Linked DNA regions of Rhodothermus marinus. The protein of the gene in region 1 interacts with the protein of each later gene in a pairwise test. Links are inferred from orthologs where the notes say so. Each region holds a gene or a part of one and is shown on either strand. Other genes may lie near its edges.

Evidence for each region.
Region 2: the proteins of GYH26_RS01345 (region 1) and mrdA interact in binary tests that used the Escherichia coli proteins (3 or more experiments, as listed by UniProt). The link is inferred for Rhodothermus marinus from one-to-one orthologs.

Annotation. Positions count from the first base shown.
Region 1 is NZ_AP019797.1:277,662-281,044, reverse strand. Bases 246-3,310 are described here. They hold GYH26_RS01345 (penicillin-binding protein 1A), read left to right. Parts: upstream 246-634; coding sequence 635-2,986; downstream 2,987-3,310. Other genes in these bases: GYH26_RS01340 (metallophosphoesterase family protein), read left to right, coding at 3,052-3,310; GYH26_RS01350 (UDP-2,3-diacylglucosamine diphosphatase), read left to right, coding at 246-609. Outside these bases: more of GYH26_RS01350, read left to right, coding at 1-245; more of GYH26_RS01340, read left to right, coding at 3,311-3,383. UniProt on the Escherichia coli protein: Cell wall formation. Synthesis of cross-linked peptidoglycan from the lipid intermediates.
Region 2 is NZ_AP019797.1:745,234-748,518, reverse strand. The notes cover bases 8-2,974. They hold mrdA (penicillin-binding protein 2), read right to left. Parts: upstream 2,432-2,974; coding sequence 584-2,431; downstream 8-583. Other genes in these bases: GYH26_RS03325 (BamA/TamA family outer membrane protein), read left to right, coding at 2,689-2,974; rodA (rod shape-determining protein RodA), read right to left, coding at 8-579. Also shown: more of rodA, read right to left, coding at 1-7; more of GYH26_RS03325, read left to right, coding at 2,975-3,285. UniProt on the Escherichia coli protein: Catalyzes cross-linking of the peptidoglycan cell wall. Responsible for the determination of the rod shape of the cell. Is probably required for lateral peptidoglycan synthesis and maintenance of the correct diameter during lateral and centripetal growth.

The DNA.
Region 1 (3,383 bases):
CACTACATCGAATACCGTTACCTTGTCCCCCGCGGCTTTGTGCGCTTTCAGGCGCTGCTGGCCGACTGGACCGCACGCGGCATTCCGGTCACCTACGTGGTGGGCAACCACGATCCCTGGCACCGGGATTATTTCGAACAAGAGCTAGGCGTACGTGTGCTCCACGAGGCAGCGGTCGTTCCGTTGCTGGGACATCGTGTCTTTCTGGACCACGGCGATCTGGCCATCGCCCGGCCGCTCGCACGCGTGCTGCGCCGCTTGCTCCGTCACCCGGTGCCGGTCTGGCTCTACCGGACGCTGCTGCCCGGCGATCTGGGGCTCGCGCTGGCGCGGCGCGTCACGCAGTGGCGGCCGGAACGGCTAAACCCGGTCACCGTCGAGCGACTGCGGTGCTACGCACGGCGGGTGCTTCAGGAAAAACGGGCCGACGTGGTCGTACTGGGCCACAGCCATCAGGCCGAGCTGCTCCGCTGGCCCGACGGGCTGTACCTGAACCCGGGCTGCTGGTACCGGGATCAGACCTTCGGGCTGCTGGAGGACAACGCGCTGTCCCTCTGTCGTTGGACCCCGGACGGCCCACAGACGTTGATCCGATACGCACTATCCTGAGCCGAAAAACGGCATCGATCGATCCATGCCTGATCGCTGGACGCACACCGAGGAGGAACTGCGGCGGTATTTCAGCGACCCGAACTTCCGGCACGCCCGGTTGCGGGACGACGGCCACGCGACAAAGAAACGCCGGGGGCTGGTTGGCTTTTTCTATCGGCGCTTTCGAGATCCGCGGAAGGCGCAGGCCGCCCTGGTGCTGAGCGTGCTGGTGGGGCTGATCCTGCTGGGCACGCTGGCGCTGGGCCTGTACGTGTGGTCACTTTCGGACGAACTGCCTTCCTTCCAGCAGCTCGATAATCCCACCTTCGAACTGGCCACCATCGCCTACACGGCCGACGGCAAAGAGCTGGCCCGCTACGCCCGCCAGAACCGCACCTGGGTTTCCTACGACGAGATCTCGCCCTACGTCATCCAGGCCCTGCTGGCTACCGAAGACCACCGCTTCTACGACCACTGGGGCATCGATCTGTTTCGCACCGCCTCGGCCGTGGCGCAGACGATCCTGAGCCTGGGCCGCGAGGTGCAGGGCGGCTCGACCATCACGCAGCAGCTCGCCCGCAACCTGTACAACGAGCAGATCGGTCGGGCGCAGACGATCGAGCGCAAGCTCAAGGAAATGGTCACGGCCGTCGAGCTCGAGCGCCGCTACACCAAGCGCGAAATCATCGAAATGTACCTGAACACGGTCGAGTTCGTCTACAATGCGTTCGGCATCGAGTCGGCGGCCCGCACGTTCTTCAACAAGCCGGCCCGGGACCTGAACGTGCTGGAGGCGGCCACGCTCGTGGGCATGCTGCGCAACCCGGCCCTTTACAACCCGATCCGCTTTCCGGAGCGCGCCCGCCAGCGGCGCAACGTGGTGCTCTGGCAGATGGTCCGGCACGGTTACCTGGACCGGGATTTCTTCGAAGCGCACAAGGACGATCCGATCGTCACGGACTTTCGCACCTCGGCGATTACGGCCAGCATCGCTCCTTACTTTGCCGAATACGTGCGACGCTGGCTCGTAAACTGGGCGAAAGCGCACGGCTACAACATCTACACGGACGGTCTGCGCGTCTACACCACGCTTGACAGCCGACTGCAGGAGCTGGCCCGTCAGGCCGTCGACGAACAGATGCGCGGCCTGCAGGCCGTCGTCGACTACGAATGGAGCCGCCGCAGCGGGTTTTTCCTGGGCCAGGACGTCAACCTGTACCTCCAGCAAAAGAACTACGAGCCGTTCGCCTACTACTGGTCCAGCAAGCGCGACACGGTCGATCAGTTCATCCGGGAGACGGAGCGGTACCGGCGCCTGGTGGCCGGCGGCGTGGCCCCCGACGAAGCGCTCCGTCGGCTCCGGGCCGACCGGGCCTTCATGGATTCGCTCAAAGCGGTCAAGACGCGTCTGGAGGCCGGTTTTGTAGCGATCGACCCGCGCAACGGCTACGTCCGGGCCTGGGTGGGCGGCCGCGATCTGACACGGGACTGGTACGACCACGTGGCCATCGCGCGTCGGCAGCCCGGCTCGACGTTCAAGCCCTTCCTCTACACGGCGGCCATCGACAACGGCTGGTCGCCTTACGACGTGCTGCCCGACAGCTCGGTCACCTACGTGGACCCGGCGGGAAACGTCTGGCAGCCCAGAAACGCCGAGGGGGAATCGACCGGCCAGCTCCTCACACTGCGTGAGGCGCTGGCCCGCTCGGTCAACACGGTTTCGGCCCGGCTGGTACTGCAGGTGGGCGCGCGCAACGTGGCCTTCTACGCCCGGCGCATGGGCATCAAAAGTCCGCTGGAAGAAGTGCCCTCGCTGGCGCTGGGCACCAGCAACGTGACGCTCCTGGAGCTGGTCTCGGCCTATGTCACGCTGGCCAGCGGCGGCCTCTACTACGAACCCACGGTGGTCACCCGCATCGAAGATGCCAGCGGCAACGTGCTCTACGAAGCCCAGCCGGTACCGCGCGAGGCCATCTCTGAAGAGACCGCCTACACGGTGGTCGACATGCTGCGTGATGTGATTCGCTACGGGACCGGCACACGCATCCGCTGGCAGTTCGGGCTGACGCGTTACGACTTTGCCGGTAAGACGGGCACCACGCAGAACAGCGCCGACGGCTGGTTCATCCTGATGCATCCCGAGCTGGTCACCGGCGCCTGGGTGGGCTTCAACGACCCGCGCGTCACGTTCCGCACGCACTGGTGGGGCCAGGGCGCCCACAATGCCCTGTTTATCGTGGGTGATTTCTGGCGACGCATGGAGCAGGCGCCGGACATCGAAATCAGCAACGCCACGTTCCCGCTCCCGATCGGCCTGCACATGCCGGGCGCCGACTCGCTCCGCCAGGAACGTCGGATTACGCCCGAGCTGAACCAGCGACGCGTGGGCTGGTAAAGCGTGCTGGCATCCGATCGACCGCTGCCGTATCTTCTGGCTGATCGCCAGCCCGTCTTTCTCCCATGAAGATCCTGCACACGGCTGACATCCACCTGGGCATCACCACCTACGGCCGCGTCGATCCATCGACGGGGCTTAACTCGCGGCTGCAGGACTTCCGCCGCGCCTTCGAGTTCATGGTGGCGCAGGCGCTCGCCGAAGATGTCGATCTGTTTCTGTTCTGCGGCGACGCCTTCCGGAATCCCGATCCCTCCCCGACCGAGCAGACGATCTTTGCCGAGTGCCTGCAGCCGCTGACCGAGCGCGGCATCCCGATCGTCCTGCTGGTGGGCAACCACGACCACCCGGTCACCTTTGGCCGCGCCTCGTCGATCGACATCTTCCGCTATCTGGA
Region 2 (3,285 bases), 470 kb from region 1 along the record:
TGCGGGCGAGATCACCAGCAGCACGGTCGCCACCGGCAGACCGCTCCAGTAGAGCATGACGGGCACCAGCGCCAGGAAGACCAGCGCCGTGCCCATGTCGTTCTGCAGGATGATGATGACGGCCGGCACCAGGATGAGCGCTACGGCGCCCAGCGCGTAGCGCACCGTATCGATACGGGCCTGACGCGCCGAGAGCAGGCGGGCTACGGCCAGCACCGTTCCGACCTTGGCCAGCTCGGAGGTCTGAAACCCGATCGATCCGATGTAAAGCCAGGCTTTCGCTCCGTTGATCTCACGGCCGACGGCAAGCGTGAGCAGCAGCAACACCACCGTGGCGCCGTAAATCACATAGGCCATGCTCTGGAAGAAGCGGACGGGCAGCAGGAGCACGGTGCCCATTGCCATCAGCGAAAGCCCAGCCCAGAAGAGCTGACGCACGAAGTTGTCGCGCACGCCCGGCGGCAGGAATTCGGCGGCTGGCCCGTGCGTCGTGCTGTAGAGCGCCACCAGTCCCGCCGTCACCAGCGCGGCCCAGAGCAGCAGAAGCAGCAGGTCCGGTCTACGTGCAAGGCGTGCCATGGGCTTATCGGGAAGCGGCCTGCGTTACGGTGGGTTCATCCAGCGGCTGGCTTCGCTGGCGAAGTACGTGTTCGAGCATGTAACGTCGCTGTGGCGTGGTGGCCACCTCGCCGGTCAGATACAGCTCGGCCATCAGGCTGGCGATGGGCGCGGCGACCGTCGCGCCGAAGCCTGCGTTTTCCACAAACACCGCAATGGCGATCTTCGGCGCATCGTAGGGTGCAAACATGATGAAGAGCGAATGGTCCTTGCGGCCGCCGGGCGCCTGCGCCGTGCCCGTCTTGCCGCCGCTCGGAATGCCCGGGATCTGTACCCACCGGCCGGTACCTGCTTCCATCACGCGCCGCATACCTTCCCGCACGATCTGGAAGTACTCCGGCCTGATGGGAATGTGTTCGGGCGGGGGCAGCTGGGGTTTAAGGACTTCGCCGGTTTCCGGATGGACCAGCTCGCGCACCAGATGGGGCGGATAGAGCGTACCGCCGTTGGCGATGGCCGCCACGTAGCGTGCCAGCTGCATGGGTGTGACGGTCATATCGCCCTGCCCGATACCGAGGTTGATCGTGTAGCCGGCCGTCCAGCCGCGTGGATAACGTCGGTTGTAGTAGGCCGAATCGGGGATCAGGCCCGGATTCTGCTCGGCAATATCCATGGGCACCGGCACACCGAATCCGAAGCGGTTGGCCCAGCGGCGGAGCGTGTTCACGTCGAGGCGCATCATCACGGTGAAAAAGAACGTATTGCAGGAAAGCCGAATCGCCTCGCGCACATCGAGCGATCCATGCGCGCCACCGTGGCAGCGGAAAAGCCGACCTCCCAGCAGATAACCACCTGGGCAGTAAATCGTACTGCGTTCTGTGATCACGCCCTCCTGCAGCCCCACCAAGGCCATGAAGGGCTTCCAGGTCGATCCCGGCGGCACGCCGCTCATTGTGGCCCGGTTAAATAGTGGTTTTTCGGGGCTGGAGGTCAGGTAGCGCCAGGTCTCGGGATCGATCGGCCCGGAGAGCACCTCCGGATCGAAGTCAGGCATGCTCACCAGCGCGATGATCTCGCCGTTGTTGGGATCGAGCGCTACGGCCGCTCCCCGCTTGCCCACGAAGAGCGACTCGGCCAGCGCCTGCACGCGGTAGTCGAGTCCAAGATGCAGATCGTAGCCGCTGATGGGCGGCACGTCTTCGGCCCCGTCGCGATAAGGCTTGATCTCCTGGCCGTGGATGTTGACCAGCTTGAAGGCCCGTCCCGGCACACCACGCAAGGCCTTCTCGTAGAACTTTTCGAGCCCGGCTTTACCGATGCGATCGCCCATCGCATAGCCATCGTCCCGGAGCTGTTCCAGCTCGGCCCGGGTGATCTCGCGCACGTAGCCCAGCGCATGGGCTGCACGGGCCGGCGTGTGATAGCGGCGGCGCTGGTCGATCTCGTACTGGACCCCGGGCAGGCGGTAGAGATTTTCGACGACGCGGCTGAAGGTCTCGAACGGCAGGTCCGTAAAGACCCGACTGGGGCGGTAGGCGCTCCAGGCCCGCGCCTGCGCCAGCCGATTGGCCACCACCGAGTCGGGCACCTCCAGCAGCCGGGCCAGCAGGGGGATGTTTTTCGGATCGAAATACCGGGGCGTGATCAGCAGCGAATAGGCCGGCGCGTTATCCACCAGCAGCACGCCGTTGCGGTCGTAGATGGCGCCGCGGGCCGGTATCACGCGCTGCTCGCGCACCGCATTGCTGCGCGACTCGCCTGCGTACAGCTCGGTCTGCCAGAGCTGCATCTGGGCCAGACGCAGCACCAGCAGCCCCAGCAGCAGGGCAATGACTCCGACGAAAATCCGCGCTCGAACCCGGTAGTCGATCATCGGCCAGACGAGCTGACTTTCTGCTTCAAGGTCTTATACGCACGCCTGTTCCATTTACGCGACAATTTGCTGTACACCTCGGACGGCAAGAACCGCATCCGCGCACCCGTTCGCTACATGGCGCATCTTTTGTCTGTGACAACAGAAGTCGGGAAGCTTGCAGAACCGATCGGGATCTGCTACGTTTGGACATAAGAAGCTCCGGTTGATTTTCGTTTGATCCGGTGTCGTCTCCCCGCCAGACCGAACAGGGAATCATGCGCGCCTTTCGCATCGCCGGCCTGCTGCTCCTGCTGACGAGCTGGAGCCTCTCGGCCTGGGCCCAGTACTTTGGCCGCAACAAGGTCCAGTACGAATCCTTCAACTGGCGCGTGCTGCGCACGCCGCACTTCGAGATCTACTACTACCCCGAAGAGGAGCTCGCTGTGCGCGATGCGGCCCGCATGGCCGAACGCTGGTATCAGCGCCACAGCCGCACGTTTCTGCACGAGTTCGGTGAGCGCAAACCGATCATTTTCTACGCGGACGACGCCGATTTCCATCAGACGAACGCCATCAGCGGCGAGATCGGCGAAGGCACCGGTGGCGTGACCGAAGCCATCAAAGAGCGGGTGATCATGCCATTTACGGGCATCTATCGGGAGAACGACCACGTGCTCGGTCACGAGCTGGTGCACTCCTTCCAGTACGACATTGCGCTGAACCGCTCCGACAGCCTGAGCCGCTTCAACCTGGCGCTGCTGCCACTGTGGCTCGTCGAGGGCATGGCCGAGTACCTGTCGCTGGGACGCAACGACCCGCACACGGCCATGTGGCTGCGCGATGCAGCGCTGCGCGACGACCTGCCCACCATT